Regions from separate parts of the Arthrobacter sp. 01L42 genome, predicted to be linked through region 3. Evidence: riboswitches for the same ligand, from Rfam matches in the RefSeq annotation. Region 3 holds a riboswitch; each other region holds the start of a gene.

Region 1 (3,263 bases), on a different contig from region 3:
AGTCCTCGCCGCCCGTGACCCGGCGACGGCGCCCGCGGCTATGGTGACCAGCGCTCCCACCAGCAGGGCCGCGGCCTCGCCCGGGAGCAGGACCTGAAGCTGCGTGCCGATGCTCGCCGCAGCCACCGGTACGCCAAGCTGGGCCGCCGACAACACCCCGAGCGACAGCGGGAGTCCCAGGAAAGCCAGGTCGGCGTGGGCCAGCAGGGCCCCGGCCCCCAGCAACAGGCCGAGGGCCATCATGTCCGGGTGCCCGGCCAGGTCCCTTAGCGTCAGCGATGCACCCAGCCACACGAAGAAGAGCGGACCCAGGAAGCCGTCGCTGAGCGCGAACAGTTGCCGGGCCAGCCGCCGCGGTTCGCCGACCGCAGCCATCACCAGGCCGAAAGAAAAGCCCGCCATCATCACAGACACATTGCTCCACGTCGCGACACCGGCCAGGGTGAAGAGCACGGCCAGCTGGATCCGTAGCTCCAGGGCAAACTTGCGGCTTTCCGAGAGCCGGTGCACGCGCCGACGGATTCCCTGGCGCTCCAGCCAGCGCAAGCCGACAAAGAGCACTACCGCGCACCCGGTCACCGCGAGGACACCCAGCGCCGCCTGGACTGCGTGGGGCGGATCCACCAGGAGCGGCAACGCCACAATGCAGGCTGTGTCGGCTATTGCCACCTGCGCTGTCATAGCGACGACATCTGGCCCGCCGAGGCGCAGGGAATCGACGATTGGAAGCACCAGGGCGGCCGACGAGGAGGCCAGCAGCACGACGTAGAGGGGAGCATGTCCAGTCCCGAACAGCAGTCCGATGCCGGTTCCGATCACCACCGCTGCCGCTGCGGCCACCATCGCCCGGCGGGAGCCTTTGCCGAGGGCGCCACGGATGTGCGGATCCCGCACGGGAACGTGGGTGCCTGCCACGAACATCATCAGCGCAAACCCGATATTGGCCAGCAGGGTGAACGTCGGGTCCGCGGGGTCCACCAGGGCCAGGCCTGAGCGCCCGATCGCGATGCCGGCCAGCAGCTCACCCAGCATGACAGGCAAGTGCCAGCGCGCCGGCAGGGCCAGCAGGGGGCCAGCCAAGGCGATGACGGCGATCAGCGCCAGCGACAGGAAGGTCACGGTTCGCGGCGGCCGGCCGGCGCCGGGCCTGACCGCCGTTCCACCACCGCATAGGCCTTGCCGTCCAGGAAAGCCCAGTCGTTGACAACCATGTACCCGAGCGCGTCCACCCGGTCATTAAGGATGTGCTCGTCGAAACCCCCGTCGCGCGGTTCCGCGTCCCATGTGCTCACGTGGACGTCCCCGCCGTCGAGGATCAGCAGCTCGGTGTTGACGTCGAAATCCTCTTGGGGCTGAGTGCTCAACTGGCAGATGGCGACACAATGGCTGTTCATTTTCGGGCCTCCGCTTCCGGTGGTGCTGATGGCATCATCCTATGTTCGGAAACGGCGCCGCCCTATGGGCAAATTGCGGCCCGGCATCACGGCGCCGTTACCTTAATGTGACTTTCGGGTGCGGTTCGCGCTACGGTTGATGAGTGCCTGTTGTCTCCGATACGGGCGCTCCCCAGCCGATTGCCTAACTCTGCCGCGGCCCGGGGGTAACTCGCATCAACGTCCGGCAGAGACGGGGAAACCACTTTTGATCTGCTGATATGCAGGTCTTGGGGTGAAGCCGCACAGTGCCCGCAACGACGGGCCCGGGAGTGCGGCCGGGTGCCTCCCATCCGAATCCGACAGCTCACCTCGCAGGCATTGGGAGAGGCTACATTTTTCATGACTTCAGTCAATACTTTTGCGCGCCATGCCGCCGTCCTCGCCGCCGCATCCGGCCTGGTCCTGACCAGCGGAATGGCCGCCAACGCCGCCACCGCCCCCGTGCAGCGTGACTCTGCTCCGGCGTCGAACGTCGACGTCACCGGACAGGTCAGTGCCCCCGTCAGCGCCGATTCAAGCGTCAAGATCAGCTTCGAGCGCCCCGCAGTGGATTCTGTTGCCGCGCCGGTCATCGAACAGCCCGTCGCACCGGCTCCGGCTCCCGCTGCAGCCCCGGCGGCAGCGCCCAAGGCTCCGGCCAAGCCGGTCATCCAGGTGCAGGCCGCTCCGGCAGCAGCTCCGGCAGCAGCGCCGGCCGCGGCGCCCGCGGGCGGACGCAACGCCATCATGCTCTCGGCCGCCTACAGCCAGGTGGGCATCACCCAGGACTGCACCGCCATGGTGGAAAAGGCCCTTGGCGCCGCGGGTAAGCCCGTTGGCGACATCGGTCCCCGCGCGTTCCTTGGCCTTGGAACCGTTGTGGCGACGCCGCAGCCCGGTGACATGGTGGTCCAGTCCGGCCACGTCGGCATCTACGCCGGCAACGGCCAGGTGGTCAGTGGCGGCATGAACGGCAAGAACCAGACCATGGTCCACCCGCTGTCCTGGCTCACCGCGACCGGCGGCGTGACGTTCGTCCGCGCCTAAGCCGCACGGCCCCGACCCGGGGCCAGACAGTCCGGAAAGACCGGCGCTCGAGTTCCCTTGGGGGCAACTCGACCGCCGGTCTTTCCTGTCTCCGCATTCGGGAGTCCGGGATCCCGATGGCAGATCTTTCCCCGGCGGATGGACCTCAGGGATTCCCGCTGCCCATGAGCGGAAGCGTCAACTTCATGACGGTTCCCTCGTCGCCCGTCGCGGCCACCTCGACGGTGCCCCCGGCCGCGACGGCAATCTCCCGGACCAGGGCCAGGCCGATGCCAAAGCTCCGCTGTCCCTGTGAGGTGCCGGTGCCGGCCGTCCGCACGAACCGGTCAAAGATCCGGGCCTGATCGACGCCGGTGATTCCGGTCCCGGAGTCCGCCACCGTGATCACGGCGCGCTTCTGCTCGATTGAGGTCGTGATGGACACGCGGCCGCCCGGAGGCGTGTGGGCCAGCGCGTTGTCCGCCAGGGCCAGCACGGCACGCCGCAGCGCATTCTTCTCGATCCGGGCCAGCGGCCGGGCAGCGGCGGAGAATTCCAGACGCACCTGGCGCTGCTCTGCCACCTGCTGGAGGCTGCCGGCGACGCTGGCGGCAGCGTCGGCGAGGTCGGCAGGGGGCGCGGAACGGTCCGGGGCCTCCGCGGTTGCCGCGAGGAGCAGTTCGTTGACAATCCCTGTCAGCGTCGCGGCGTCCTCCCGGATCCGGGCCAGGTCGTGGCTTTGCCTGGAGCCGGGCACAGTGTTGCGCTGGGCCAGCTGGATCCTGGTGTCCAGGATGGTCAATGGCGTGCGCAATTCGTGGC
Region 2 (3,263 bases), on a different contig from region 3:
TCCATGAACCCGCGGCAGAGCAGGAAAATCGCCAGGTAGGCCAGGGTGGAGGCCACCCCGATGCTGCCGAAGCGGACGAGCTGTCCGAAGAGGCTTCCGCCGGGGCTTTGTTCCTGTGCCCGCGAGGCGGCCGGCAGCGGTCCGCGGGCCAGGGCCGCGCGCAGGTCGGGAACCGGGATCCGGCCCGAGACCAGGTCCCGGCTCAACCGTGCCATGCCGCGCAAGTCCGCGAGGGCCGTCTGGACGATGTCCACGCTGGAATCCGGGTCGTCGGTCCAGTCCACCGGGACTTCGTGGACGCGCAGGCCGCACTTTTCTGCCAGGACCAGCAGCTCGGTGTCGAAGAACCAGGCGTTGTCCAGCGTGTGGGGAAGCAGTTGCCGGGCCACGTCCGCCCGGATCGCCTTGAAGCCGCACTGCGCGTCACTGAAGTGGGCGCCCATGAGGGCCTGGAGCAGGAAGTTGTAGCTGCGCGAGATGAATTCCCGTTTGGGTCCGCGGACCACGCGGGAGTTGCGGGACAGCCGTGTCCCGATCGCCAGGTCGGAGTGCCCGGAAATGAGCGGGGCAAGGAGCGGGCCGAGGGCCGCCAGATCAGTGGAAAGATCCACATCCATGTACGCCAGGACCGGCGACGGCGAGGCCAGCCACACCTTGCGGAGTGCGTTTCCGCGGCCCTTTTCTGCCATATGGACCACCGTCACTTCGCGCAGCTCGCGGGCTACCCGTTCCGCGGCCTTGAGCGTTCCGTCGGTGCTGGCGTTGTCCGCCACGGTGATCCGGAAGGAATGCGGGAAGGCGCCGAGCAGGTACGCGTGGAGCCGGCGCAGGCAGGCCTCGAGGTCCCGTTCCTCGTTGAAGACCGGGATGGTGACGTCCAGCAGGGGCGTGCTGGCGCGCGTATCAATGGCCGTGCGCCGGCCGCCGGGGACGGTCAGGGCCCCGGCGATCGGGCCCGGGACGGGTGCGTCGGCCAGGGCAAGCCCCGAGGGTGCCCCGGGGGCCGCCGGGCCGGCCGGCGTCGCCGTGGAGCGGGGCAGGGTTCCTGTGGCCTGGTCTGTGAATGTCATGGCTCAACTTTCCCGGCGGCCCATATGAGGGCTTTAGGGTCAAGCTGTGCGGGGGCTGTGGAAGTCCGGGCCGCCGGGGCCGGTCCGGCCGTGGAGACGCAAAGAGGCCCCGGATCCATGCGGATCCGGGGCCTCCAGGGCGGGGGGCGGCTAGTGCCGGTTTAGTACCAGTTGTGTGCGTAGTGGAAGTTCAGGGCACCGCAGGGGGAACCGTAGCGCGACTTGACGTAGTTCAGGCCCCAGTTGATCTGGGTCCGGTAGTTGGTCATGTAATCGGCGCCGGCGCTCGCCATCTTCGAGGCGGGCAGGGACTGGACCACGCCGTAGGCGCCGCTGCTGGCGTTCGTGGCGGTGGTCTTCCAGTCGGATTCCTTGGTCCACAGCTTGTGCAGGCACTGCATCTGGCCGGGTGCCCAGCCATAGCTTCCCAGCTGGGACGCGGCGTAGGCCTGCGCGCCGGCGGGGTCGTCGACTGCGACCGGCGCGGCTGCCGGTGCCGGTGCCGGAGCGGCTGCCGGTGCCGGAGCGGGGGCCGCCGCGGGAGCCGGAGCAGGTGCGGGGGCTGCCGCGGGGGCCGGAGCAGGTGCTGCCGCGGCTGCCGGTGCGGCAGCAGCGGGCGCGTGGATCAGCGCTTCGGCTGCCTTAACCTCCGAGATCTGGGGAGCCACGTTCTTTTCCGTGGCAGCGGTCGGCCCAGCCACCTGGACCCGCTCGAAGTTGAGCTTGGCCAGCGGGTCAGCCATCGTGGCCGTCTGGCTCGCAACGTTCGCCGTGTGGGCGCCCGGCTCTGCCGCCTGGCTCGCGGCGCCGCCACCCAGCAGCAGCGCGCACGCGGCGGTGACGACGGCGGCACGGCGGCCGGTTACACCGAGCCCGGCGGCGAACCGCGACAGGGCGGATGCCTGCTTGACCGGTTCGGCGCGGTGGCGCGACTTGGCGGCGCCAACTGAGCGGGAATGCGAACCGCCGTCAGGGCGTGTTTGTACCTGGAATTCAGTCATGGTGGCCTCTCAACGCCGGCGGAGTTAGCTGTCGGGTTCGGATGAGGTCATCCGGCCGCACGGAACATCACGTGTCGGCTTCACCCCGAGGGCGCATGAAAGCAGATTGCCCGGGAACTCTGGGTCCCCCGCCTCTGCCTGGTCCAGCGGAATCCGGGAAGCGGCAGAGTTTGGCGTCCGTCCGGATATGCGGCACCGATGGCGGCGCACGCTAACGACGCTACAGGACCCGGCTGCTTAAGTCACATTTTGGTAACAGGAGTCACAGTGCCGGGGTGTCGGGTTGCGCCGGGCTCGCCGGTCGACCGTCCGGGCCGTTTGCGCCGACGGCGGCCGTTCCGGTTACGCCGGCGGCGGCGAGGCGGGCAGCCGCACGGCGAACTCCGTGCGGCCCGGCCGGGACGTGACCTCGACTGTTCCTCCGTGGGCCTCCACGATCGACTGGACAATGGACAGGCCCAACCCGCTGGTGCCCTCGGACGTCGGCGCGGCGGTCGCCGTGCCGTGACCTCCGCGGCTGCCGGAAACGGCGCCGGAGGACGAGCGTGCGGGAGCCCCGGACCCGACCCTCGCCGTCGCGACGGCAGAATCGGCGGGGACGGCTGCGGGGTTCGACGCCGGATTGGTGCGCGAGGCGTCGGCCCGGGTGAAGCGGGCGAAGACCCGGCCGATAAATTCCGGGGCGATGCCGCTGCCATTGTCTGTCACGGTGACCACGGCACTGCCGTCAGCCGAGCGCATAACGCCCGTGACCACCTTGGTCCCGGGTTCCGTGTGCTTGCGCGCATTGGACAGCAGGTTGGCGAGGACCTGGTGAAGCTGGGTCGCATCACCGCGCACCACCACGGGCTCGTCCGGAAGTTCCAGCTGCCAGATGCGGTCCGGGGCCATGACTTTCTCATCGCTGACCGTCTCGATGGCCAGCTGGGTGAGGTCGACGTCGGAGATTTTGAGCGGCTGTCCCTCGTCCAGGCGCGCCAGCAGCAGCAGGTCCTCCACGAGCGTGGTCATCCGCTCGGACTGGCTTTGCACACGGGCGAGGGACCTCTCGCCGTCGGGGGTGAAATGCTCGGTCATCCGCATCAGCTCCGTGTAGCCGCGAATGGCCGTCAGCGGGGTGCGGAGTTCGTGCGAGGCGTCGGCGACGAACTGCCGGACCTTCATCTCGCTCTCCTGCCGCGCCTCGAGAGCG
Region 3 (3,263 bases):
CCGATCCAGGTGGAGCCGGAGCTTCTGGCCCAGCTCGACGAGGGCGGAATCAGGCCTGGCGCGCTTGTCTCGCTGGAGCGGGTGGGGGAGTACATCTCGGTCCGCGTCCCCGATATCGAAGGTGCCCTGGAACTGCCGCCCGAGGTTGCCGCGCACGTCTTTGTAACAGTCGCCTGACCAGCCACTACGCGCCGGTCATGGGACGACCCATGAGTTGTCCACAATTGCGGTTACGGATTTATTACCGGGCGGCTTAATCGCCTATAGTTAGTGCCCAGTACCGATACCAAAGCGTTACCTGATCCGAAGCCGAGCCCTGCCAGCGGATCAGTCGCAGAACTACCTCCTGGCAGGGGCGGGGGAACCACTTTCGGCTGCTACTTCGGCAGCCTTGGGGTGAAGTCCGTCAGCGGCAAGCAGCTTCCACCGAAGGATCCCCTGGGGATGCATCTGTGCGTGGCTGCTTGCAACGGCGGACCGGGTCTTTGATCTCTCTGACCCGAATCCGACAGCTAACTTCGCAGGCCATCCAGAGAGGAACCGTTCTTGACCACCCAGACCTCCAGGGGCCGTCGCCGCGCGACCGGTCCCGCTCCGGAGCCGCGTCCCGTCGTCGCACACACGGCCGAACGCCCGCGGGACGTGCACCGGGATGAACGCCGTCGCCGTCGCAGTCCGTTCCGCCAGGTCACGGACTTTGCCGCGGCCAGCGGGGTCGGGCAGAAGGCCGGGATCGCCCTGGCCGCAACTGGTCTGGTTCTGACCGTGACGGTCCCCGTCACGAGCCCGGTGATGGCTTCGAATCCGGGCGGGTCCGGCGCACTCTCCGCTGCCGTGCAGCCGGATGTCACCGCTGCCGCCGCCGCCAAAGTCGACTTCAACCGCACGGCCGTCACCACGAAGGGCGATCCGGACGGGAAACTCAAGCAGCTGCTGAGCGCCCAGTCTGTGGGCACCATCACCCGCGCGGCATCGGCCGGCACCCTGGGTGCGCCGCTCGACCAGCTGGTCACGGCCTCGCCCTTCGGCTACCGTGTCAGCCCCATTACCGGGGGCGCGGGGGAGTTCCACCGCGGCCAGGATTTCGCCGCCCAGTGCGGCACGGCGGTCCACGCGGCCGCCAGCGGCACCGTGACCTTCAACGGCTGGCATCCCTTCGGCGGGGGGAACCGCGTGGTCATCGATCACGGCAACGGCCTGGAGACCACGTACAACCACCTGTCCTCGGCCTCGGTCAAGGTCGGCCAGAAGGTTTCCCGCGGTGACGTCGTCGCCATGAGCGGAACCACCGGCGCCTCCACGGGCTGCCACCTCCACTTTGAAGTGATGGTCAACGGCGATGTCGTTGATCCGCTCGGTTGGCTCTAAAAAGCCGATGGGCTGCTCTCAACTTCCTGTGACACGCCGTGATCTGAATGTGACATTGGATCCGGACTGCTGTAGGGTTTGAAGCACGCCAACTTTTCCGAAGTTGGCGCTCTTGAGTGGATTGCCTAGCTCTGCCACCGCTCAAGGTCCGTTCGCATTACATCGTCTGGCAGGGGCGGGGGAACCAATTTTGGCCTTCGAAAGAAGGCCTTGGGGTTAAGTCGTAAAGCTTCCCAGGAAGCAGCGCGGCCGGGTGACTCCCATCCGAATCCGACAGCTCACCTCGTAGGCATTGGGAGAGGCTACTTTCGTGTCTTCACGCCACAATTCTGCGCGCATGCGCACCGGCGAGGCTCTGTCGAGCCCGCTGGAATCCACATCACGTGCCGCCCTTGCCGGCGCCCGGATTGGATCACGTTCCGCAGGCTCAATCTCTAGCGAGCCCGGACAGCATGCAGTTTCCGCTTTTGGCGCGTCTTCGCAGTACACCCTTCGCTAAGTAACCCATTTCGGGGCGATCCGGCGTACCCCCAAGATGCCGGAGCGTCCTCAGTCCGTGCCCGAAAGCGCGCGGTCCAAGGATCACGAAAGAGAGAACTTAATGACTACTCGTGCAAACGTTGCACGGCACCGCGCCGAGGTCACCAAGACCAACTCGCTGGCTGTTATTGCTAAGGCTGTCGGCGACAACGCCGGCGGCGTGGGCCGTCAGGCCGCGGTCATCGCCGCAGCTTCCGGTCTGGTCCTGACCAGCGGAATCGCAGCCAACGCTGCTGAAACCAATGTTCAGCGCGAATCCACCTCCGCTTCGGCCCTGGAAGTCCAGTCCGCAGCTCCGGCCACCATCTCGGCCGCTTCCACCATCGCGATCTCCTACGAGAAGCCCGCCGTGACCACCACGCCGGCTCCCGTTGTCGAGGCTCCCAAGCCCGTTGTCAAGGTCCAGGACGCCACGGCCACCCGCGCCGGCGGCACCGAGCTTGGCGTCAGCGGCGGCGTCGCTGCCCAGGCCCCCGCTGGCATCGGAAGCGGCGCAGGCGCGACCATCGCCGCCGCTGCCTACGCACAGATCGGCGTGGCGCAGGACTGCACCGCCCTCGCCACCAACGCCCTGGCCGCGGCAGGCATCCACTACCACGGCTGGCCGGCAGGTTACCTGTCCCTGGGCCGCACCGTGAGCGCCGCCGAGGCACGCCCGGGCGACCTCGCTTACTACCAGAACGGCGGCGTGGGCATGGCTCACATCGCGGTCTACGTCGGCAACGGCATGGCAGTGCACGGCGGCTGGAACGGCGGCACCACCGCGCTGTACAGCGTCAACGTCGGCTCCGGCCCGGTCTTCATCCGCGTCGGCGCCTAAGCACGAACCCCAGCATTCCGAAAGACCCCCGCCTGCAGGCGGGGGTCTTTTGCGTTGCCGTGCAGTGAACTTTCCGCGCCCGGGACCGCACCGGTGAAAAAATATTCGGTGATCCGGCACTTGAGTGTTTACTCTTGTGTTGTCGATCCATAGCCCGACCATGCAGAGGGCAGCCGGCCCTCGTGCCGCTGGCGGGTGCGGCCGTGAAGAGGTATGCGGATGCGCACTCTCGTTCTGAATGCTGGATATGAACCGCTGGCGGTCATCACCTTCCGCCGGGCGCTCGTCCTTGTCCTGACCGGAAAGGCCAGCGTGGTGGCCGAAGGGGACGACCCCGTGGTCGGCCCCCAGGACATTTTGGGCCGCCCGTCCGTGATCCTGCTGAACCGCTACATCCGGCCCAGGTACAACACAATGACTGCGGTGAGCCGCCGCGGCGTGCTGCGCCGGGATGCCCACCGCTGCGCGTACTGCGGCAAGGCTGCCCACACCATCGACCACATCCAGCCCAAATCGCGGGGCGGGGCCGACTCCT

What was found. A riboswitch is a leader RNA that binds a small molecule or an ion and turns the genes downstream of it on or off. The one in region 3 is predicted to bind cyclic di-AMP.
Region 1: another riboswitch for cyclic di-AMP. It lies ahead of AC1DN2_RS08965 (hypothetical protein); the one in region 3 lies ahead of AC1DN2_RS17015 (NlpC/P60 family protein).
Region 2: another riboswitch for cyclic di-AMP. It lies ahead of AC1DN2_RS12955 (aggregation-promoting factor C-terminal-like domain-containing protein); the one in region 3 lies ahead of AC1DN2_RS17015 (NlpC/P60 family protein).

The regions. Positions count from the first base shown of each region.
Region 1 is NZ_JBFTSL010000008.1:47,952-51,214, reverse strand. It holds gene AC1DN2_RS08975 (cation:proton antiporter) at 1-1,119, opposite strand, end outside; gene AC1DN2_RS08970 (hypothetical protein) at 1,116-1,364, opposite strand; cyclic di-AMP (ydaO/yuaA leader) riboswitch at 1,566-1,768, shown strand; gene AC1DN2_RS08965 (hypothetical protein) at 1,776-2,462, shown strand; gene AC1DN2_RS08960 (sensor histidine kinase) at 2,608-3,263, opposite strand, start outside.
Region 2 is NZ_JBFTSL010000013.1:84,794-88,056, reverse strand. It holds gene AC1DN2_RS12960 (bifunctional glycosyltransferase family 2/GtrA family protein) at 1-1,070, opposite strand, end outside; gene AC1DN2_RS12955 (aggregation-promoting factor C-terminal-like domain-containing protein) at 1,232-2,071, opposite strand; cyclic di-AMP (ydaO/yuaA leader) riboswitch at 2,071-2,230, opposite strand; gene AC1DN2_RS12950 (sensor histidine kinase) at 2,414-3,263, opposite strand, start outside.
Region 3 is NZ_JBFTSL010000020.1:23,281-26,543, forward strand. It holds gene AC1DN2_RS17005 (iron-dependent transcriptional repressor DtxR) at 1-177, shown strand, start outside; cyclic di-AMP (ydaO/yuaA leader) riboswitch at 328-542, shown strand; gene AC1DN2_RS17010 (M23 family metallopeptidase) at 547-1,368, shown strand; cyclic di-AMP (ydaO/yuaA leader) riboswitch at 1,505-1,674, shown strand; gene AC1DN2_RS17015 (NlpC/P60 family protein) at 1,970-2,728, shown strand; gene AC1DN2_RS17020 (HNH endonuclease) at 2,948-3,263, shown strand, end outside.